Regions from separate parts of the Sodalis ligni genome, predicted to be linked through region 2. Evidence: predicted binding sites of a transcription regulator. Region 2 holds the regulator's gene; each other region holds the start of a gene.

What was found. The regulator LexA, encoded in region 2, represses DNA repair genes until DNA is damaged. The targets are predictions, from matches to a motif close to TNCTGTATGTACATACAGNA.
Region 1: the regulator LexA is predicted to act here: its motif matches at 2,296-2,315, upstream of mutH (DNA mismatch repair endonuclease MutH).
Region 3: the regulator LexA is predicted to act here: its motif matches at 5,189-5,208, upstream of dinB (DNA polymerase IV).

What each region holds. Positions count from the first base shown of each region.
Region 1 is NZ_CP075169.1:1,046,517-1,054,050, forward strand. Features, by position in the region: partial or broken gene GTU79_RS04895 (YgdI/YgdR family lipoprotein) at 126-345, opposite strand; gene GTU79_RS04900 (TerC family protein) at 490-1,230, opposite strand; gene mutH (DNA mismatch repair endonuclease MutH) at 1,367-2,059, opposite strand; gene rppH (RNA pyrophosphohydrolase) at 2,751-3,278, shown strand; gene ptsP (phosphoenolpyruvate--protein phosphotransferase) at 3,291-5,540, shown strand; gene lgt (prolipoprotein diacylglyceryl transferase) at 5,725-6,597, shown strand; gene thyA (thymidylate synthase) at 6,604-7,398, shown strand.
Region 2 is NZ_CP075169.1:6,004,082-6,011,615, forward strand. Features, by position in the region: gene rcsA (transcriptional regulator RcsA) at 1-412, shown strand, start outside; gene zur (zinc uptake transcriptional repressor Zur) at 545-1,054, shown strand; partial or broken gene GTU79_RS27905 (CsbD family protein) at 1,201-1,409, opposite strand; gene lexA (transcriptional repressor LexA) at 1,927-2,535, opposite strand; gene GTU79_RS27915 (diacylglycerol kinase) at 2,659-3,027, opposite strand; gene plsB (glycerol-3-phosphate 1-O-acyltransferase PlsB) at 3,153-5,618, shown strand; gene ubiA (4-hydroxybenzoate octaprenyltransferase) at 5,744-6,607, opposite strand; gene ubiC (chorismate lyase) at 6,662-7,168, opposite strand; gene GTU79_RS27935 (YjbH domain-containing protein) at 7,363-7,534, opposite strand, start outside.
Region 3 is NZ_CP075169.1:4,706,053-4,713,586, forward strand. Features, by position in the region: gene frsA (esterase FrsA) at 1-990, opposite strand, end outside; gene gpt (xanthine phosphoribosyltransferase) at 1,325-1,783, opposite strand; gene pepD (beta-Ala-His dipeptidase) at 2,018-3,478, shown strand; gene dinB (DNA polymerase IV) at 4,102-5,175, opposite strand; gene dpaA (peptidoglycan meso-diaminopimelic acid protein amidase) at 5,359-6,090, shown strand; gene GTU79_RS22085 (class II glutamine amidotransferase) at 6,061-6,828, opposite strand; gene lpcA (D-sedoheptulose 7-phosphate isomerase) at 6,975-7,534, opposite strand, start outside.

The DNA of each region.
Region 1 (7,534 bases), 1.5 Mb from region 2:
TGGTTCCTTAGTGTCTGAAAAGAGCGGGCGTTGATCTTCCTCCGATGTAATCGACTATAACCAAGCCAGGCCGCGGGGAAAAGCAAAAACGGCCCGGCCAATGGGTATTCATCGCCAGGGAGGAATCAACGTTCGATCATTTGCGACACGTCATTACCGTTGATTTGCATTTCATTGCCCTGCTCATCGGTATAGCTTATCACCCCGGTGGATTTATCCACTTCGGGTTTTCCCTTGGTCAGAATCATCCGACCGTCTTTGGGTGGCCATAACATAATCACTTGCACATCCCGACAGTAAACCCGCCAGGAGAATAGCCGAACAGATCATGATGCTTTTTTTCATTGTGATTTTCCGTCCATTGAGCGTTGGGATAGGCAATAAGTTTAGCAAAACACCAGGCTGCTATGCCTTTGCCAGGCTTTTTTAAGACTGCTTTTCAGACAAAAAAAAGCTGTTCAATGGGCCCGGTACCCCATAACAACTACTTCATCCCTCAAGATCCGAGCCGGAGCGCCCGGCCTGATCGGTTTTTTTGCTTCTGGCGAGATTCAGCGCTTCCACCGCCATCGAAAAGAACATGGCGAAATAAATGTATCCCTTGGGCACATGAACATCAACGCTTTCCAAAATCAGCGTGAAGCCTATCAAAATCAGAAACGACAGGGCTAGCATCTTCACGGAAGGGTGCCTGGCGACAAACTCGCCGATGGGCCGGGCGGCATACAGCATTACCCCCACGGAGATCACCACCGCCAGCATCATGATGAACAGATGATTGGACAAACCCACCGCGGTTATCACCGAATCCAGGCTGAAGATGATATCCAGCAGCATAATCTGCACGATGGCGCCGGTAAAGGAGCTGACGCGGCTGTTTTGCGCCTCTTCGCTCCCTTCCAGCGACTGGTGGATTTCCTTGCTGGATTTCCAAATCAGGAACAACCCGCCGAGCATGAGAATCAAATCCCGCAGGGAGATGGCGTTGCCCAGAACGGTGAACAGGGGAAACGTTAAACGGATCACCCAGGAAATAGATGCCAGCAGACATAACCGCATCACCATGGCGCCGAACAGCCCCATGCCGCGAGCTTTGCCTTGCTGGGTAGGGGGAAGCTTGGCGACTACCAGAGAAAGGAAAATGATATTGTCGATACCAAGGACGATTTCCAAGATAGTCAGGGTGCCCAGCGCCAGCCACGCGTTGGGGTCCAGGATCCAATCAAACATAAAGAGTTAACAACCTAAACGAATATTAAACGAATAGTATATACCCAAAAGATTTCATACTGCAGCCAACACAGCTGTAACGTGAAAGATGATGGGTATAAACAATACTGAATGCCCGCGGGCAGGCAATGACTGTCTAAATCAGGAAATGCCGGGCCAGCAACGGGCCGGTGAAGGTTTTCTTCAGGTAGAATCCCCTGGGCAAGGTCATGATCGGCTGCCCGAATTCGCCGATGGCGGCGGTAAGAGCCCGGCTATTAGCGGCTTTGGGACGCAGCTGCAGAACCTCGCCGTGCCGGGCAGTGATTTTTTCCACCTGCCCCAATACGATAAGATCCATCAATTCCTCCCAGTCCTGCTTTAGCCTCAGCTCTTCTTGGGCGTCAGGGCTCCACAGCAACGGCGTGCCGACCCGGCGCGCGGCCAACGGAATATCCCGGCTGCCTTCCACCGGTATCCACAGCACCCGCGCCAGCTTATAGCGTACATGGCTGGTTTCCCAAGTGACGCCGCTATTGCCGGTGAGGGGCGCCACGCAGACAAAGGTGGTTTCCAGCGGCCTTCCCGCGCTATCCACCGGGATGGTCTTGAGTTCAACGCCGATATCGGCAAAGTCTTGTTCCGGTTTGCTGCCGGCGCTGGCGCCGAGATAACGCTCCAGTAGCACGCCGATCCAGCCTTTGTCGCGCTTGAGATTGGCGGGCAGCACCAGTCCGGCATGGGTTGCCAGCTCACCCAGGGTATAACCCGCCAGGGCACTGGCGCGGGCCAATAATTCAACTTCATTGACCGGCGGCGTCACGAGAGTTGAAACCAACGGCAGGGTCATCGCTGTGTTATCCGCATGGTGTTTAAAAACTAGGCTGTCATTTTCAATGAGCCGTATTTAATGATCATATAAATTGACGCCATTAATAATAGCATGATTTTTCTATTATTTTTATTCCATTATCTGAACTCTACAACGGTAAGCAAAAGGGTTGTGCACCAGTAGAGGAGAACAATGAACAGGATCTTACACCAGGTTATCCACAGATTTATGGGATAACCTTAATAAAAACTCACTACTGTAGCTATTTACAGCCTTGACGCCCTGTTATATTGCTGGTTTGTTCCGATATGGCAGTGATTTATCCACGAAATTGTGGATAAAACCAGCATTGACTGATTTTTAGCTTTACCGGCCCCCGGAATGAAGCCACAAGATCCCGATGGATCCCGCCGTGGCGGCATGGGATCCTAGCCGCATGAAATCCCAAAGGATTTCTCCGCCGGGAATTCGTTTCCCGAAGGGTTGGCTAAAAGTTTTCCCCTACTAATTCAGCGTTCTGCACAGTACTATCCACAGAAAAAGTGCATAAAGCCATACGGCGCGGATCGAAACTGTTGATAACCTGGCCGCCAAATCCCGCTGAAACCACGATTGAGGCCGGACATTACTGAAAAGCAGTGGTTTACCCTATTGAGGGGATGTGAAACAATCAAGTCATGTTTGCACTATAAGTAATCGAGGTAGTCCAGTGATCGATGATGATGGCTACCGCCCGAATGTTGGTATCGTAATCTGTAATCGTGACGGACAGGTCTTGTGGGCCAGGCGCTACGGACAACACTCATGGCAATTCCCCCAGGGCGGCATTAATGCCGGCGAGACCGCTGAGCAGGCAATGTACCGTGAATTGTTCGAAGAGGTGGGATTAAGTCGCAAAGATGTGCGCATACTCGCCGCTACCCGCAACTGGCTGCGTTACAAACTGCCAAAGCGGCTGGTTCGCTGGGACACAAAGCCGGTCTGTATCGGGCAAAAGCAAAAGTGGTTTTTGCTACAGATTATGTGTCAGGACGCCGATATCAATATGCAGCGCGGGGGCACACCTGAATTTGATGGCTGGCGCTGGGTCAGCTTTTGGTACCCTGTCCGCCAGGTGGTTTCGTTCAAGAGGGACGTTTACCGCCGGGTCATGAAAGAATTCTCTACCACTGTCATGCCGTTGCAGGAAGGCGCTCCGCAACGGTCTTGTCCTGCTTATCGACGAAAGAGGGGATGAGCTACGCAGAACATGCTCACGCGTTTACGAGAGATCGTTGAGAAGGTTGCCGCCGCGCCGCGTTTGTCGGATACGCTGGATATCCTGGTTAATGAAACCTGTCTGGCGATGAACACTGAGGTTTGCTCGGTTTATCTGGCGGACAACGATCGTCGCTGCTACTACCTTATGGCTACGCGCGGTTTACAAAAACCGCGCGGGCGCACCATCACGCTGGCATTCGACCAAGGGATCGTCGGGCTGGTGGGACGGCTGGCGGAACCCATCAACCTGGCCGATGCCCATACCCATCCCAGTTTTCAATACATCCCCGCCGTAAAAGAAGAACGTTTTCGTTCCTTCCTCGGCGTACCGATTATCCATCGCCGCCAACTGCTGGGCGTGCTGGTGGTGCAGCAGCGCGAACATCGCCAGTTCGATGAAAGCGAAGAGTCGTTTATGGTGACGCTGGCCACGCAAATGGCCGGCATTCTTTCGCAGTCCCAGCTGAACGCCCTGTTCGGCCAGTATCGCCAGACACGCATCCGCGCGCTGGCGGCCGCGCCGGGGGTGGCTATCGCCCAGGGCTGGGTGGATACCAGCCAGCCGTCGCTGGATCAGGTCTTTCCGGCGTCGTCACTGGACAGCGCCCTGGAACGGGAGCGGCTGACCTTTGCCCTTGGCGAGGCGGCGGCGGAATTTCGCCGTTTCAGCAAACGTTTTAACGCCAGCGCCCAGCAAGACAGCGCGGCCATCTTCGATCTTTATTCCCATTTGCTTAACGATGCCCGCCTCAAGCGCGAGCTGTTTGCACAAATCGACGGCGGATCGGTAGCGGAATGGGCGGTGAAATATGTCATTGAACAGTTCGCCGAACAGTTCGCCCAGCTTAACGACAGCTACATGCGCGAGCGGGCCAACGATTTACGGGCATTGGGGCAACGGCTGCTGTTCCATTTGGACGACAGCACCCAGCGCGTGACGCAGTGGCCGTCCCGTTTTGTGCTGGTGGCCGATGAGCTGAGCGCCACGCTGCTGGCGGAAGTGCCGCAAAGTAAAATGGTCGGCGTGGTGGTGCGCGACGGGGCCGCCAATTCCCACGCCGCCATACTGGTCCGGGCCATGGGCATTCCGACGGTGATGGGCGCGGATATCCAACCCTTGCTGCTGAACCAGCGCCTGCTGGTGGTGGACGGTTATCGCGGCGAGCTGCTGGTGGATCCGGAACCGGTGCTGGTGCAGGAGTATCAGCGCCTCATCAGCGAGGAAAAAGAGCTTAGCCGCCTGGCGGAAGATGATGTGGAACAGCCGGCGCGGCTTAAAAGCGGCGAGCGGATCCAAATCATGCTGAATGCCGGTCTAAGCGCCGAGCACGAACAGCGGCTGGGTGACCGGGTGGATGGGGTCGGGCTGTATCGTACCGAAATCCCTTTTATGCTGCAAAGCGGTTTTCCGTCGGAAGATGAGCAGGTGGCGCAATATCAGGGCATGCTGCAGCTGTTTCCCAGCAAATCCGTTACGCTGCGTACCCTGGATGTGGGGTCGGATAAACAGCTGCCCTATATGGCCCCCATCAACGAAGAGAACCCGTGCCTCGGCTGGCGCGGAATCCGCATTACCCTGGATCAGCCGGAAATCTTCCTGATCCAGGTGCGGGCCATGCTGCGCGCCAATGCGGCCACCGGCAACCTCAGCATTTTACTGCCGATGATCACAAGCGTGGACGAAATTGACGAGGCCCGGCGGATGATCGACCGGGCCGGCCGCGAAGTGGAAGAGATGCTGGGCTATGCGTTGCCGCCCCTGCGGGTGGGTATCATGATTGAAGTGCCCGCCATGGTGTTTATGCTATCTTCCCTGGTGAACCGGGTGGATTTTATTTCGGTGGGCACCAACGATTTGACCCAATATCTGCTGGCGGTGGATCGTAACAATACCCGGGTGGCGGCTATGTATGACAGCCTGCACCCGGCGATGCTGCAGGTGCTGCAAAAGATTATCGTGGAATGCGGGCGGCTGGGGCTCGATTGCAGCCTGTGCGGGGAGATGGCGGGGGACCCCATGGGGGCACTGCTGCTCACCGGCATGGGCTATCGGTCCCTGAGTATGAACGGACGCACCGTGGCCAGAATCAAATATCTGCTGCGCAACGTTGAGCTCAGCGATGCCGAACAGCTGGCGGAGCGGGTGCTGGTGGCGCATAACGCCATTGACGTACGCCATCAGGTGGCGGCATTTTTAGAACGTCGCGGCCTGGGCGGCCTGATTCGCGGCGGTCGCTGAATACCGCCGTCAATGAATATAGCGTACACGAGCGACGGGTAAATTTACCGCCGGTCCGCCGCGAAAAATGTATCCCCTATGCTATGATACCCTAAATAATCCAAGTTGCAGGCAGGCCAACGTACCTGCAATTCGACGTATGACGGGTATATACGCCCTGAAATAAACTCTGTTGTGGTGATGAATGACAACGAATTATCTGGCTTTTCCTCAGTTTGACCCGGTGATTTTCTCCGTGGGTCCGGTTGCCCTTCATTGGTACGGTCTCATGTACCTGATTGGTTTCGTCTTTGCCATGTGGCTGGCGGTGCGCCGGGCCAATCGTCCCGGCAGCGGCTGGACCAAAGAGGAAGTGGAAAACCTGTTATATGCCGGTTTTCTGGGCGTGTTTCTGGGCGGACGCATCGGCTATGTGCTGTTTTATAACCTGCCGCTGTTTCTTGACAATCCGCTTTATCTCTTCAAGGTCTGGGACGGAGGCATGTCGTTCCATGGCGGTTTGATTGGCGTAATCTGCGTCATGCTGTGGTTTGCCCACCGCACCAAACGCCACTTCTTCCAGGTGGCGGATTTTATCGCGCCGATGGTTCCCTTCGGGCTGGGGGCCGGCCGGCTTGGCAACTTCATCAATGGTGAACTCTGGGGGCGGGTGACCACCGATACCCCGTGGGCCATGCTGTTCCCCGGATCCCGCGACGAGGATTTAGCGCTGTTGCCGTTTCATCCGGAATGGCAGACGATCTTTGACCGTTATGGGGTATTGCCCCGCCATCCCTCGCAGCTATATGAATTATTGCTGGAAGGGGTAGTGCTGTTTATCATTCTTAACTTTTTTATCCGCAAACCACGCCCGTTGGGCAGCGTATCGGGCCTGTTTCTCATCTGTTACGGCGCGTTTCGCATTATCGTGGAATTCTTCCGCCAGCCCGATGCGCAATTGGGGTTATTCGACGATGCCATCAGCATGGGGCAGATCCTGTCGCTGCCGATGATTATTGCCGGTGTGATTATGATTATCTGGGCCTATCGCCGTCGTCCGCAGCAACAATTGTCCTGAGGTTACATGAAACAGTATTTGGAATTGGTGAGGCTGGTCCGTGAACAAGGCACGCCGAAAGCGGATCGCACCGGTACCGGCACCCTGTCGATTTTCGGCCACCAGATGCGCTTTGATTTGCGGCAGGGTTTTCCGCTGGTGACCACCAAGCGGTGCCATCTTCGTTCGATTATTTACGAGCTGCTGTGGTTTCTCAACGGCGACACTCATGTCGGTTATCTCCATGACCATAACGTTTCCATTTGGGACGAATGGGCGGATGAAAACGGCAATCTCGGTCCGGTTTACGGTAAGCAGTGGCGCGCCTGGGGTGCGGCGGACGGTCGCCAAATCGATCAGTTAAGCCGGGTGCTTGAACAACTGCGCCAGGATCCGGATTCGCGTCGCATCATGGTTTCCGCCTGGAACGTGGGGGAGCTGGACCAGATGAAACTGGCCCCCTGCCATGCGCTGTTCCAGTTTTATGTTGCCGACGGTACGCTTTCCTGCCAGCTTTACCAGCGCTCCTGCGATATTTTCCTCGGCCTGCCGTTTAATATAGCCAGCTATGCGCTGTTGGTGCATATGGTGGCGCAGCAGTGCGATCTGAAGGTGGGGGATTTTGTCTGGACCGGCGGTGATACCCATTTGTACAGCAACCATCTGGATCAGGCGGATTTGCAGTTGACCCGCGAGCCGCGTCCTTTGCCGACGCTGACGATTAAGCGTAAGCCCGCTTCGCTGTTTGATTACCGCTTTGAGGATTTCGATATCCAGGGTTACGATCCCTATCCCGCCATCAAGGCGCCGGTGGCGGTTTAAGCCAGGATTTTGTCTTGACCGGGCATGGTCTCCCTTGAACACGTTCGATGCATGCCCGGTGGCAGCGGGCCAGTCTCCAATTGCAGTTTGCCTCGCATTTTTTTGTCGTTTTGCCTTCTCCTCCTCGATTGTTTGC
Region 2 (7,534 bases):
CGGTAATGAAAGCATAAAATTCTATGATTTTATCCCAATCAAAAAGAATGTCATTATCACTTCAAAGTTTATCAAAATCAGCACTATCAATATGATTATCCGTTATTATCTCGATGTCAGAACATGGCTGGATGATAATAACAAACTTGGATTTTCCCCACTGCGCTTTAGTAAAACGGAAGCTGAAGTCCTCACAATGTGGATGTCCGGCTACGATACGTTACATATCTGTTCACATTTGCATATCAAAGAAAAAACCCTTTCCTCCCATAAGATAAATATCAAGAGGAAAACCAGGGCAAGCAACAAACAGGTTATCTATCACCTGATTACCATCGCCAATAGCGTTACGGAAGGCATCAACAGCCACCCTCCCCGGGAAATAAATATGTCGCCACGCCTGACAGCATAAAAGCTCTTCTCTGCCCTGTTTTGCTGACCGTTAGCCGGGAATGCTATAGCCTCGCTCGGCTTACATCCCTAAATTCGGTATTTTATCGTCATCATGATAAGATGATGGATAGATAAGCTACGGGGGTTCCCTATGAAAAGCATGACTAGTTCGCAATTGCTCAGTCAAGCTGAACAATTGTGTGAACAACGGAATGTACGCCTGACGCCGCAGCGGCTCGAAGTATTGCGCCTGATGACGCAGCAGGAGGGGGCCATTAGCGCCTACGATCTGCTTGATCTGTTACGGGCCTCAGAACCCCAGGCTAAACCGCCGACTATATATCGCGCACTGGATTTTCTAATGGAGCAGGGATTTATCCATCGCGTCGAGTCAACCAACAGCTTTGTCTTGTGCCATCATTTTGAAGAGCCTAGCCATACCTCGGCTTTTTTTATCTGCGATCGCTGCGGCCAGGTCACGGAGCAATCCACCGAGGGGATTGAGGAGATTCTACAACGCATGGCCCGGTCAGCGGGTTTTGCCATGCGGCATAACGTTGTGGAAGCCCATGGTTTTTGCCTCAAGTGTTCCGAAGTGCAATCCTGCGATCGGCTGCATAATTGCGGACATGACCATAGCATTGGGATCAAAAAGAGGTAAGAGTTAAACAGGGAGGCATTAAAATTTTTAGTAGATTAGTTTAAGTATGTGATTAGTAAGGTGGTACATCCTTGTACCTTTGGGTAGGAACATTAATCTGATTATTTCGGGTAACCAACGTAATAGCGGGCTACCACGTCACATCGCTACCAGCGATATTTATTCTGGGTTTCCCAGTTCGAAACTTCCTTTTCTGCTGCTTCTTTGCCGTAACCATAACGTTCTTGAATTTTACCGATTAACTGGTCACGCTTCCTTCAACAACGGTCAAATCATCATCGGTGAGTTTGCCCCATTGTTCTTTCATTTTACCCTTGAATTGCTTCCAGTTGCCGCTTGCTTGGTCAGTATTCATTGTAAAACTCCTTCACTATCGTTTGGTGAGGAATTTTAATCATTAACCTTTGCAGCGGTTAATGAATAATCGGATTCGTTAAAGAAAACGTCTGACATCGTTAATCTATAAGCTAACCCTATGAGATTAAGTATAGCAGTGCGTTTGGCGAAAGGCTTATTTGGCAGAGGATTTGACGTCATATGGACGGTAATTCCCGCGTTTTTTACCATAAGGCGATATAAAACAGCAGGTAGCGGAGGAAATTAGAATGACGATAAATGTAACAGACTATGTATAAACTTCACTTATGCTCTAACGCGGATAGCTGGCGGGAACAGCGATTAATTACGGCAAGTATTGAATAAAGCGAGGCAAGAAAAGATGCAAAAGGTTATTGAACGGAACAAAACGACGCGCCACAGCTCCCCCAATAAATCTGCGGCCGCCGAAGCTGATAAAGGACGCCGAAAACCAAACCGGGGGAGAATACGCTACCTAGAGTCACCAACAGATCAAAGCGGGTCCAGACAAAGGCTCAGATCCAATTGCCGTTGCGAATGACACCTACCGCCAATCCTTCGATAGTGAGCTCCTGCTGGCGTAGATCTACCACGATGGGGGAGAAATCACTGTTTTCAGGTAACAGCTCAACGATATTGCCTTGTCTTCTGAGGCGTTTTACCGTCACTTCATCGTTAATCCGCGCGACAATCACCTGGCCATTACGGGCATCCTGCGTTTTGTGCACCGCCAGCAAATCACCATCCATGATGCCGATGTCTTTCATTGACATGCCGCTGACGCGCAGCAAAAAGTCCGCATGGGGTTTGAACAAATCAGGATCGACTTTGTAATGGCTTTCGATATGCTGTTCCGCCAGCAATGGCTCGCCCGCCGCCACGCGGCCAATCAGAGGCAAACCGCTCTCTTCCTCAATGAGTAAACGGATCCCGCGGGAAGCGCCGGAGACAATCTCAATCGCCCCTTTTCGCGCCAGCGCCTTAAGGTGCTCCTCGGCGGCATTGGGTGAGCGAAACCCCAGCTGTTGGGCGATCTCCGCGCGTGTCGGCGGCATGCCGGTTTGCGATATATGATCGCGGATAAGGTCAAAAACCTCTTGTTGTCTGGCGGTTAACGCTTTCATTCCGTCCCCTGTTTGTTTATACAGTCTTCATGTGAGTATATACAGGTCGAGCCCAATTGAAAACCTCATGTGTGGCAAAACGTAATAAAAACGGCTGAATTTAACAACGGTTAAGAGAAGCCATCATCGAAATAGTCGCCACAGCAAGGTTATCCAGACCCAGGCCGCCAATATGATGGCCAGCGCAACCGCAGCCGACCCGAGATCCTTTGCCCGTCCCGAGAGGGGGTGCAGCTCTGGCCCGATGCGGTCCACCACCGCTTCTATGGCGCTGTTTATCGTTTCCATCACCAATACCAGCCACACCGAGCCAATCAATAAAATACGCGAAATAGCGTCGGATTCGAGATAATATGCAAGTACGATGGCAAGGATGGCTATTACCGCTTCCTGCCGAAAAGCCGCTTCATGACGCCAGGCCGCTGATAATCCTTTTAATGAATATCCCATGGCGTTATAGATACGTTTAAGTCCACTGATTTGGTTTGCCATACATTTGCGCGCTTGAGGAAAATTGCGCCCATATTACCGGTTCTTTGCGTTCTCATCACCACAGATCTGTTGCGCAGTTTCTGGTATTCTTGTGCCGCAATGCTAACAAGAGGCTTCACACAGATATGTCAGGTTGGCGTAACATTTATTATGCGTTATTGGATTTGCCAATAAAATTGCTGGTGAGAAGTAAGGTAATCCCCGCGAATCCACGGGAAGAAACCGGTCTGGATCCCATGCGGGCCATGATGTACGTGTTACCTTATAATTCCAAAGCGGATTTGCTTACCCTGCGCGGGCAGTGCTTAAAGCTCCAACTGCCGGATCCGCTGATTCCCCTGGAAATTGACGGGGTAACGCTGCCGCGTTATGTCTTTATTAACGATGGTCCGCGGGTTTTCTCCTACTTCACCGAGAAGCCGGAATCCGTCAAGTTATTCCACAATTACCTGGACTTACACCGTAACAACCCCCAGCTCGATGTACAAATGGTGCCGGTTTCCGTGATGTTCGGACGCGCCCCGGGCCGTGAAGCACAGCCCAACCAACCGGCTCCGCAGTTACGGCTGCTGAACGGTTTTCAAAAATTCATCGCCATTCTCTGGCTGGGGCGTGACAGTTTTGTCCGCTTTTCCAATCCGCTGTCGATGCGGTACATGGCAACGGAACACGGCACGGATAAGACCATCGCGCAAAAGCTCGCCCGGGTCGCCCGGATACATTTTGCCCGCCAGCGCCTGGTGGCGGTTGGGCCGCGTTTGCCGGTACGCCAGGATCTTTTTAACAAGCTGCTGGCGTCCAAGGCCATTGAAAAAGCCATTGAAGATGAAGCCCGCAGCAAAAAAATCTCCACCGATAAGGCGCAGCAAACCGCCATCCAGCTGATGGAGGAAATTGCGGCGGACTTTTCTTATGAGGCCATACGTTTATCGGATCGGGTATTGAGCTGGACCTGGAATCGCCTGTATCAAGGTCTGCACGTACGCAATGCCGATCGGGTCCGGCAACTGGCCGAAGACGGCCACGAAATCGTCTACGTGCCCTGCCACCGCAGCCACATGGATTATCTGCTGCTGTCCTATGTGCTTTATCACCAGGGATTGGTGCCGCCGCATATCGCCGCCGGCATTAACCTGAACTTTTGGCCGGCGGGCCCGATTTTCCGGCGCCTGGGGGCATTTTTTATCCGCCGCACGTTCAAGGGCAATAAACTCTACTCCACCATATTCCGTGAATACCTTGGGGAACTGTTCACCCGCGGCTACTCGGTGGAATATTTTATGGAGGGAGGGCGTTCCCGTACCGGACGCCTGCTGGAGCCCAAGACCGGCACGCTGACCATGACCATCCAGGCCATGCTGCGGGGAGGAAACCGGCCCATCACCCTGGTGCCGATTTATGTCGGCTATGAACATGTCATGGAGGTGGCCACCTACGCCAAGGAATTGCGCGGCGCCACCAAGGAAAAAGAGGGATTTTTGCAGATGGTGCGCGGGTTGCGTAAATTGCGTAATCTGGGCCAAGGTTATGTCAACTTCGGCGAGCCTTTGTCACTGAGCGCCTATCTGAGCCAGAACGTGCCGCAGTGGCGTGATTCCATCGATCCTATCGAAGCCCAGCGTCCCGGCTGGCTGGCGCCGGTGGTGGATGACATCGCCGGCAAAATCATGGTGCGCATCAATAACGCCGCCGCGGCGAATGCCATTAATCTTTGTTCCACGGTACTGCTGGCTTCACGCCAGCGTTCGTTAACCCGGGAACAATTGCTGCACCAACTGAACTGCTATCTGGAACTGATGCGCAACGTTCCCTACGCAGCGGATGTGACCATTCCGGATACCACGGCGGAAGGCTTGCTGGAGCATGCTCTGGCTATGAATAAATTCAGCGTTGAGCAGGACACCATCGGCGACATCATCTATTTGACGCGAGAACAAGCGGTGCTGATGACCTACTACCGGAACAACATCCAGCATTTATTTATCCTGCCGTCGCTGGTGGCCAGCATCATTCTCGGCCATCCCGGTATAGACCGCGAGACGCTATTACGCCATAGCTATCTGCTTTACCCGCTGCTCAAAGCAGAACTGTTTATGCACTATGAAACGGCGGAGATCGGCCCGGTTATCGATGCGCTGATTGAAGAGCTGCTCCGGCAGGGATTGATTATCGAGGAGGCGCGGCAACTCCTGCTCAACCCGGTGCGCGCCCAAACTCTGCAGCTCTTGGCCGCAGGAATAAGGGAAACCCTGCAGCGTTATGCCATTACGTTCTCCTTATTGCGGTTCAACCCTCAAATCAATCGAGGCACGCTGGAGAAAGAGAGCCGGATCATGGCCCAGCGGCTCTCGGTCTTGCACGGTATCAATGCGCCGGAGTTTTTCGATAAGGCGGTGTTTTCCACACTGGTGGCCACGCTGCGCGAAGAGAACTACATCAGCGACAGCGGCGATGCCATTAGCGGAAAGGTGCTTGAAATGAGCGAGATACTCAGCGAGTTGATGACGCCGGAAGTGCATTTGACCATAGAAAGCGCCAGCCTGCTGGTTGCCGCCCCCGGACTTCAACCCCTGCCGTCACCGGCGGAGTAGAATAAGCAGTATCGACAATCCCTGGCGGCTTGGCGGAAAGCCGCCAGGGGCGGGCTGTGCGATGTTGTCTGTCGACTGCGATGCTGGCTGTCGACATAGTTCCGTGAGCTGTGGGCTGCGGATGATTATTTCATCGCCTCGACAAGCAGGCTCAGCGCGATGCCGAGAAAGATCACCATGCCCACCAGGTTATTATTCAAAAAGGCTTTGAAGCACGCCGGCCGTTCACGTCCGGCGATAAGCTTTTGCTGATAAACGAACAGTGCCCCCGCCAGCGCCAATGCGATAAAGAAAATGCCGTTCAATCCCGACCGCCATCCCAGCAAAACCAATAACAGCAGGGTAGCCGCTTGCAATATACCGATGATAAGCCTGTCATAGCGGCCGAACAGAATAGCGGTTGATTTAACGCCGATGCGGATATCATCATCCCTGTCCACCATGGCATATTGGGTGTCATAGGCCACGGTCCACAGCACGTTCGCGGCGAACAGCAGCCAGCATGAAATCGGTAAGGACTCACTAACTGCGGCATACCCCATCGGAATTGACCATCCGAAGGCCGCGCCCAATACCAACTGCGGTAAATGAGTTATCCGCTTCATAAACGGGTAAACCCATGCCAGGACCAATCCGGCCACCGATAGGGCAATGGTCATGGAATTTAATGTCAGCACCAGGCCGAAGGACGCGGTGACCAGTGACAAGAACAGGACCTTTGCTTCTTTTTCACTGATGTGGCCGCTGGGCAGAGGGCGCGACGCGGTACGCTTAACATGGCCGTCAATTTTGCGATCGGCGAAATCATTCACCACGCACCCGGCGGCACGCATTAAAAATACCCCGAGGATAAAAACCAGCAGAATGCCGACATCGGGAGTGCCCCGTCCGGCCAGCCACAGAGCCCATAACGTCGGCCAAAGTAACAACAGAGAACCAATGGGTTTATCAATGCGCATCAACCGGCACCAGGCCTGCCATTTGCCCATTGTGGCGCTGTGTTCCACTTTTCTCTCCTTCACTTCATCAAAACGCCGCCGCTGTTAACGATACAGAGGGGCATCCGGTAAAAACAGTTCGGTTAGCAATAAGGGCTTTCCATGCGGACGCAGGCAAGAGCGACGCGCCCATAAATTCCCCGCCCGACCCAACTGGATGTAGTCACGGGTCGGCATCCCGTCGCGGAACAGCCATCGCCCAAGCGGCATATCCCCCAGAGTTTTGAGCGCGCACGCCGGTCCTTCCAGCACCGCGGCGGGAATAATCATACGGCCCGCCAGCCATGGATTGCCGTCGCCGTACAGCACCACCTCACGCAGCCAGTAGCGCTCGCTGGCGGGCAGCAAGGCAATATCGTCGCCCGCTTCGCCGGCGAAGACGTACCCCTCCCTGGCCCGCTGTACGCTTACCTGCCGGCAATGGCGTTCCAGGCGCCGGGTCATGGAATCGCACTCCAGCAGCCAATCTCTTTTAGTCGGATCAGGCTGTGGTGACTGTGGGGTTAACCATTGGATGGACGCCAGCAATGAGATATAGAGATTATTCGTCAACCGTTCCCCATCGTTTGAAAATAAGCGGGTGACATTATTGTAGCCCAGAACGCCGGCTTAATGACCCGCCTGCGGCGGGAGAATTATCTGCTGGGGGTTTCCCCTCGCCAATATCGCCCGCGGCGGGCGTCAAGTCAATAAAATGGCCTCCGGGAGGAGGCCATGGCAGCGCAGTAACCGATGTCGGTAAGTCATCAGTTCAGTGCGGGAGAACGCTCGTCGGTTAAACCGTACAGGTAGAATTTGCGTCCGACCATCTGTCCGCCGTCGCGGGTCAGCGGTATCCAGTTCAGCTGGGCACGGGTCCGGTTCGGTGTTACGGTCAGCAGATCCAGCGGTATCGACAGGTAGAATCCCTTGGTGAAA
Region 3 (7,534 bases), 1.3 Mb from region 2:
GTTGGCCATGCCGATGCGGCTGGCCAGGACATCCATATACATGCCCGGCACGCGGTCTTGCCGGGCGGGGTCGGTGAGCAGCGCGTGCACCACCGGGCCAAGACAGGCCACTCCGCTCAGGCGCTGGGATTCCAGGTAGGCCAGGCGCACGGCAATATTGGCGCCGAACCGGAAGCCGAAGGCGGTAACGCGCCGCGAGTCTATCCAGGGGATGTTCGCCATGGATTTCAGCACCTGTTGATGGAGAAAGCTGGAATCCTGGCTCAGTTTCCACTTGGAGGAAAAACCGATGGAGGGCATGTCGATGGTGAGCATCGCCATGCCCGCCGGGGCGAAGTAGTCGTGAAACAGGCGATAGGTGTCGTTTTGCAGCATATCCAGCCCGCCGCACACCAGCACTGTGGGAAAAGGGCCTTTGCCTTCGGACGGCAGGTGTAAGAAGCCGGTCAGGGTGCCGCCGCCGATGGGGAAGGTCAGGGCCTTGAGCTGATAGCTGAGCCGGCTCGCCGCTTCTTCCCAGGCGCGGTTGGCGAGGGTTTCCGCCTGCTCCGCCAGTTGATCCCCAGGCAGATGGGGATAGGCGGCGATGCTGTAGAAATTGGCCGCCTTGAGCCATTGCTCGCCGGACACCTCCGGCTGCGGTTCATCCATGGCCTTCTGCTGCCATGTCATGCCTTGGTGTGACCACTCATAAATCCAGTTGCCGGGGCGATAGCCGATGACGGTATCCAGCAGGCGGTCATCGGTGCGTTCGGCCTTGCTGGCGGCGATACGGGCCAGCGTCTCCTCGATTTCCCAGGCATCCAGGCCGCGCCAAATCCACAACAGGCGGTTGATCATGCGATACCAGTTGCCGGGATTGGCTCCGTCCAGAGGGGCGAGCATCGGCTTTTGGCCGGAGGGGTGGCGGGCGCGCGTCACCAGCGTGGAGGTTTCGGGAAGTTTAAAGGAAGGTTTAAACAGTATCTCGCTCAGATTCCTACTGCTCATTGAGCTGTATTCTCCATTACGCCAAGCCGTTAAGCCATAACAATAAGCCCTGACGCTAAGCCATGCCCATCATGCAGCTAAGCCATGCCGATACGCCAGGTTATTGAATTCTGTCCCGCGCTGACGGGAGGATGCCTGCCAGATTACTCATTTAGCGTCCAAAAAACAAACGCCCGTCATGAGCGGGCGTGAGGATACGGCATATTGGCGGTTTGCCGCACCGGGGGGTGGCGGACAAGCCGGCAGCGGCCCGAGGAAAGGAAAAGCGATAAATCGCCATGGGACGCATTAAGCCGCAATAAGCATCGGGCGGCGCGAAATACGTAAAGAACCCTTATTTTTCGCTCAGCGGCGGAACAAAGGCCACTGCCATGTCCCAGGGCTGTTCGATCCAGGTATCCTGGGGAATATCCACCACATAGTCATCCACCAGCGGCCGGCCGGCGGGTTTGGCGAAGATGGTGACGAAATGGGCTTTGGGATACATGTCGCGGATGGCTTTGGCGGTGCCGCCGGTATCCACCAGATCGTCGATGACGATAAAGCCTTCGCCATCGCCCTCGGCGCGTTTGAGCACGGTCATCGCGCGCTGGTGCTGGTGGTCATAGCTGGAGATGCACACCGTATCCACGTGGCGGATATTTAATTCACGCGCCAGGATGGAAGCGGGAACCAGACCGCCGCGGCTTACCGCGATAATGCCTTTCCACTGCGATGACGGAAGCAGGCGCTGGGCCAGTTTCCGAGCCTGAAGTTGCAACATGTCCCAGGTTACGACGTATTTTTCGCTCATAAATGCTGTCCCAGCCGGATCGGTTCGGCTTAAAAGTACCAGGGGAAAAAAGGTTGCGCGAGATTATAGAGACGCAACCGACGAAATACCAGTGCTACCACCCTTTTTAACCGCAGTTTCACCGCCCGTTACGGTAAAGTGGTATTCTTGAGCCATCTTTGGTGACCCTGCGGCCGGCTGCGCGCCACACTGACTCCCCGGCCCGGGTCTTTTGTCGTTACAGGAGTTTTTATCGTGTCTGAACTGACTCAACTTTCGCCACAGCCCCTATGGCAAATTTTTGACAAAATCTGTTCCATTCCGCATCCCTCATATCATGAAGATGCCCTGGCAGGCCATATAATCCGCTGGGCCCAGGAAAAAGGATTGTTTGCGGAACGGGATCAGGCCGGCAATGTGCTGCTGCGCAAGCCGGCGACCCCCGGTTATGAAAAGCGCCGTCCGGTGGTGTTGCAGGCACATCTGGACATGGTACCGCAAAAAAACAGCGATACCGTGCACGACTTCACTCGCGACCCGATCCAGCCCTATATCGACGGCGATTGGGTAAAAGCCCGCGGCACCACCCTTGGCGCGGACAACGGCATCGGCATGGCCTCGGCATTGGCGGTTCTGGCGGATGACAGCGTGCAGCACGGCCCGCTGGAAGTGCTGCTCACCATGACCGAAGAAACCGGCATGGAGGGCGCCTTCGGTCTGCAGCCGAACTGGCTGCAGGCTGAAATCCTCATTAACACCGATTCCGAGGAAGAGGGCGAAGTCTACATGGGCTGCGCCGGCGGGGTGGATTTCAAAACCGTGCTGCCGCTGGAACGTGAAGCGGTGCCCGCCGGCTACCAGGTTGTCAAGCTCACCCTCAAAGGGCTGAAGGGCGGCCACTCTGGCGTCGATATTCATCTGGGACAGGGCAATGCCAACAAACTGCTGGCCCGCTTTCTGTTCCAGCACGCCAAAAAACTGGATCTCCGCGTACTTGATGTTACCGGCGGCACCCTGCGCAACGCCATACCCCGTGAAGCCTTCGCCACCCTGGCCCTGCCGCAGGAGAATACCGAAAGCCTCAATTCGCTGGCGCAACAGTACCTGGCGGTTATCCAAACGGAGCTGGCGGCCAAGGAAAAGAAACTGGCGATTTCAGTGGAACCGGTGCAATCCGAACTGCAGGCTTTGACCAAAGCCTGCGGCGACAAATTTATCGCCCTGCTGAACGCCACCCCCAACGGCGTGATCCGCATGAGCGACGACGTAAAAGGCGTGGTAGAAACCTCCCTGAACGTCGGCGTGGTGTCCCTGGACGAAAAGACCGCCACCATCCGCTGCCTTATTCGCTCCCTCATCGACAGCGGCAAAGAGAACGTAGTGGAATCCCTGACCGCATTGGGCCAGCTGGCGGGCGCGGAATGCATTGCCAAAGGCAGCTACCCGGGCTGGAAGCCGGACGCCACCTCACCGGTGATGCATCTGGTACGCGAAACCTACCAGAAGCTGTTCAACAAAACGCCGAACATCCAGGTGATCCACGCCGGTCTGGAATGCGGGCTGTTCAAAAAGCCCTACCCTAACATGGACATGGTCTCCATCGGGCCAACCATCACCGGACCGCACTCCCCGGACGAGCAGGTGCATATCAAAAGCGTCGGCCAGTACTGGACCTTATTGACCGCACTGCTTAGGGCCATCCCGGAAAAAGCCTAAACATCAGGGCCCATGGCTCGTTAAGCTCGCTTACACGAATCGTGCAACGGACGTGTTAAAGGGAGACCGTGCCAATGGGGTCGAATCGGGCGTGGTTTTCCCGCCCGACCGAGCGCCCCATGGCACGGTAAGCCCGCTTACACGAATCGCGCAACGGACGTGTTAAAGGGAGACCGTGCCAATGGGGTCGAATCGGGCGTGGTTTTCCCGCCCGACCGAGCGCCCCATGGCACGGTAAGCCCGCTTACACCGAATCGCGCAACGGACGTGTTAAAGGGAGACCGTGCCAATGGGGTCGAATCGGGCGTGGTTTTCCCGCCCGACCGAGCGCCCCATGGCACGGTAAGCCCGCTTACACGAATCGCGCAACGGGCGTGTTAAAGGGAGACCGTGCCAATGGGGTCGAATCGGGCGTGGTTTTCCCGCCCGACCGAGCGCCCCATGGCACGGTAAGCCCGCTTACACCAATCGCGCAACGGACGTGTTAAAGGGAGACCGTGCCAATGGGGTCGAATCGGGCGTGGTTTTCCCGCCCGACCGAGCACCCCATGGCATGGTAGGCCCGCTTACACCAATCGTGCAACGAGCCGCCCAGCAGGGGTTGGGGGAGCGCAGCTCCCCCCTCACAAAAACAAATCATCTTCCCAGTTAAATATCAGCTGCCGCTCAATCTGCGGGTCCAGCAGCGTCACATGCAGCCCCACCAGCCGCACCCCCCGTTCGCCGCGCCGCTGATCCCACGCCTGGCGGGCGATCTCCATCAAATCCACTTTGTTCAGTACCGGCCACACGTGCTCCTGGGTGGTTTGCTGGAAATCGGCGAATTTGAGCTTGATGCCCTGCCGGGCGATGTGCAGATCCGGTCGCACCCGCTCCAACCGGCGCTCAAGCTCCGGGTACAGCGCCTCGATAATCTGTGCGCACGCCGCCCAATCATCAATATCAACCTCAAGGGTGCGCTCCACCCCCACCGATTTACGCATCCGATCGGAGGTCACCTCCCGCTCATCGATACCCAAAGAACGCTCCCAGATCACCCGGCCGAATTTGCCAAACTGCCTGAGCAGCGCCGCCAGATCATAACGCTGTATATCGCCGCAGGTATTAAGGCCCATATCAGCCAGTTTTTTCGCCGTGACTTTGCCCACGCCGGGTATTTTCCCCAAGGGCAACGACTGCAAAAAGGAGGCGACCTGTTCAGGCCTGATAACGTACAGCCCGTCGGGCTTGTTCAAATCGGAGGCGATTTTGGCCAGAAACTTAACCGGCGCCACGCCGGCGGAGGCGGTGAGCCGCAACTCGCGGGCGATGTCGGCGCGGACGGCCTGGGCCATCAGGGTGGCCGAACCGTTGTGATACGCGCTGTCGGTCACATCCAGATAGGCTTCGTCCAGCGACAGCGGCTCGATTAACGGCGTATAACGGCTAAAGATTTCACGGATATGCGCCGATGCTTCTTTATAGGCATTGATGCGCCCCGGCAGCAGTTTAAGATGGGGGCAAAGCTTCATGGCCATGGCGGTGGACATCGCGCTGTGCACGCCGAATACCCGGGCCGGATAGTTGGCGGTGCTGATGACCCCCCGCTTGTCCGCCCTGCCGCCGATGGCGATGGGGATATCGCGCAGGCTCGGATCGTCGCGCATTTCCACTGCCGCGAAGAAGCAATCCATGTCGACATGTATGATTTTGCGCATTTGCCCCCCTTTTAACTGTATGAGTATACAGTAAGTACGCGAATATATACAAAACGTATCTTGATAAAAGTTCGGGCAGTGATATCGTGTCGCTGATTATCTTAAATGTATTATCGTTTTACAGGGTTTGCCGGCAATGATTATTGCAGGTTTGTTATTTATTTTGACTACGCAGGAATGATAATGAGCAAAATCGCACTGCTGTTTGCGATGTTGTTTTGTATACCGGCATTTACATCTGTCAGTTATGCCAGTGAGCAGGCGCAAGTTATTTCAAATGAATTGAAAGCCCAATTACTCGGCTCACCGGTATTTATTCAAATCTTCAAAGAAGAACGAACCCTTGAGCTCTACGCCAAGATAGGCCCGGAGTACCGCTTGATAGGCAGCTACGGCATTTGCAACTTCTCCGGCGGGCTGGGCCCGAAACGGGTGGAAGGCGATTTTAAAAGTCCGGAAGGTTTTTATACTATCGACAGCCGCAATCTGCAGCCCAACAGCCATTATTACCGGGCCATCAATATCGGTTTCCCCAATGCCTACGATCAATCCCGCGGCTATTCCGGCGCCATGCTGATGATTCATGGCGATTGTCGTTCCATCGGCTGTTACGCCATGACCGACAGTTATATTGCTGAAATATACCGCTATGTGGATGCGGCATTACGAAATGGCCAGGATGCGATAAAGATTCATATTTATCCGTTCCGTATGACGCCGGCAAATATGCAGCGTCACCGTTATTCCACCTATTATTCTTTCTGGCAACAGCTGCAGCCCGGCTACGCTTTCTTTGCCGAACATCATCAGCCGGCGGCGGTGGCGGTGGTCAACGGCCAGTATGTGATAGGCACACCGATGCAAATGACCCGCGCGCCCGTGGCGTCACAGCTCGCGCTCACCCAGCCGAAATAATACGCTCTCCCCTGGCGCAACCTTGTGCCAGGTTTCATTCCCCGTCAGCGGTTGGGTGGCGATGACCGTCACCACATCGTCTGGCGTGGTCTGCTGCTGGAAATCAATCTCCACATCCTGATCGATAAGGGTGGCTTTGCCGAACGGCGCCCGCCGGGTGATCCAGTAAAGTTCGCTGGAACAATATCCCATAACGAAACGGCCGTCGGACAGCAGCATATTGAAGATGCCTTTTTGCCGCAGCTCGCCCGCCAGGCTATCGATATAACGGAACACCGACGGCCAATGGCCGGGGGTGTGGGGATAGCGTTCCGCCAGCCGGGCCAGCAGCCAGCAAAACGCATACTCGCTGTCGGTCTGCCCTACCGGCCGATAGGGGCTGGTGTCCAGTTGACGGTATCCCCGCAGCTGGCCGTTGTGGGCAAAAGTCCAATTCCGTCCCCAGAGTTCTCGGGTAAAAGGGTGAGTGTTTTCCAGCGCCACCCGGCCGCGATTGGCCTGGCGGATATGAGAAACCACCGCGCAGGATTTGATGGGATACTCCTGCACCAGCCGGGCGATGGGCGAGCTGATGCTCGGCAACGGATCCTTGAAGGTCCGGCAGCCCAGCCCCTCGTAGAACGTGATGCCCCATCCGTCCTTATGCGGTCCGGTGCGGCCGCCCCGCTGCATTAACCCGGTAAAGCTGAAGCAAATGTCCGTCGGCACATTGGCACTCATCCCGAGCAGTTCACACATGACCCTCTCCTGTTCCGCGCCATCCCGATGGCGGCACGACCTTACCCGGCCGCCATCCCGATTCCGTTACCGCAATACGCTGCTGCCCTCATCCCGATGCCGGAGCGAGGTCACGCCGCCGCATCCATGCCGATGTCGGCGCTGCATTACACCGCCGCAGCCATCTCTTTTTCAATAAGCTGGATCAGAATATGAATCGACTTGATATGGATCTCCTGGATACGATCGGCGTAGCCAAAATGGGGCACGCGAATTTCCACATCGGCGGTGCCGGCCATTTTGCCGCCGTCTTTGCCGGTAAGGGTAATCACTTTCATGCCTTTGGCCCGGGCGGCGTCGACGGCGCGGATGATATTGGCCGAATTGCCGGAGGTGGAGATGCCCAGCAGCACATCGCCCTTATTGCCCAGCGCTTCGATATAACGGGAAAAGACAAAATCATACCCGTAATCGTTGCTGACGCAGGATAAATGGCTGACGTCCGAAATGGCGATGGCCGGATAAGCCGGGCGGTTATCGCGATAGCGGCCGGTAAGCTCCTCGGCGAAATGCATGGCGTCGCAATGGGAACCGCCGTTGCCGCAGGACAGCACTTTGCCGCCGGCTTTAAAGGAATCGGCGATAAGCCTGGCCGCATCCTCAATAGATTGAATATTTTTTTCGTCTTTCAGAAAGTTAGCCAGCGTCAGCGCGGCTTCGTTCAGTT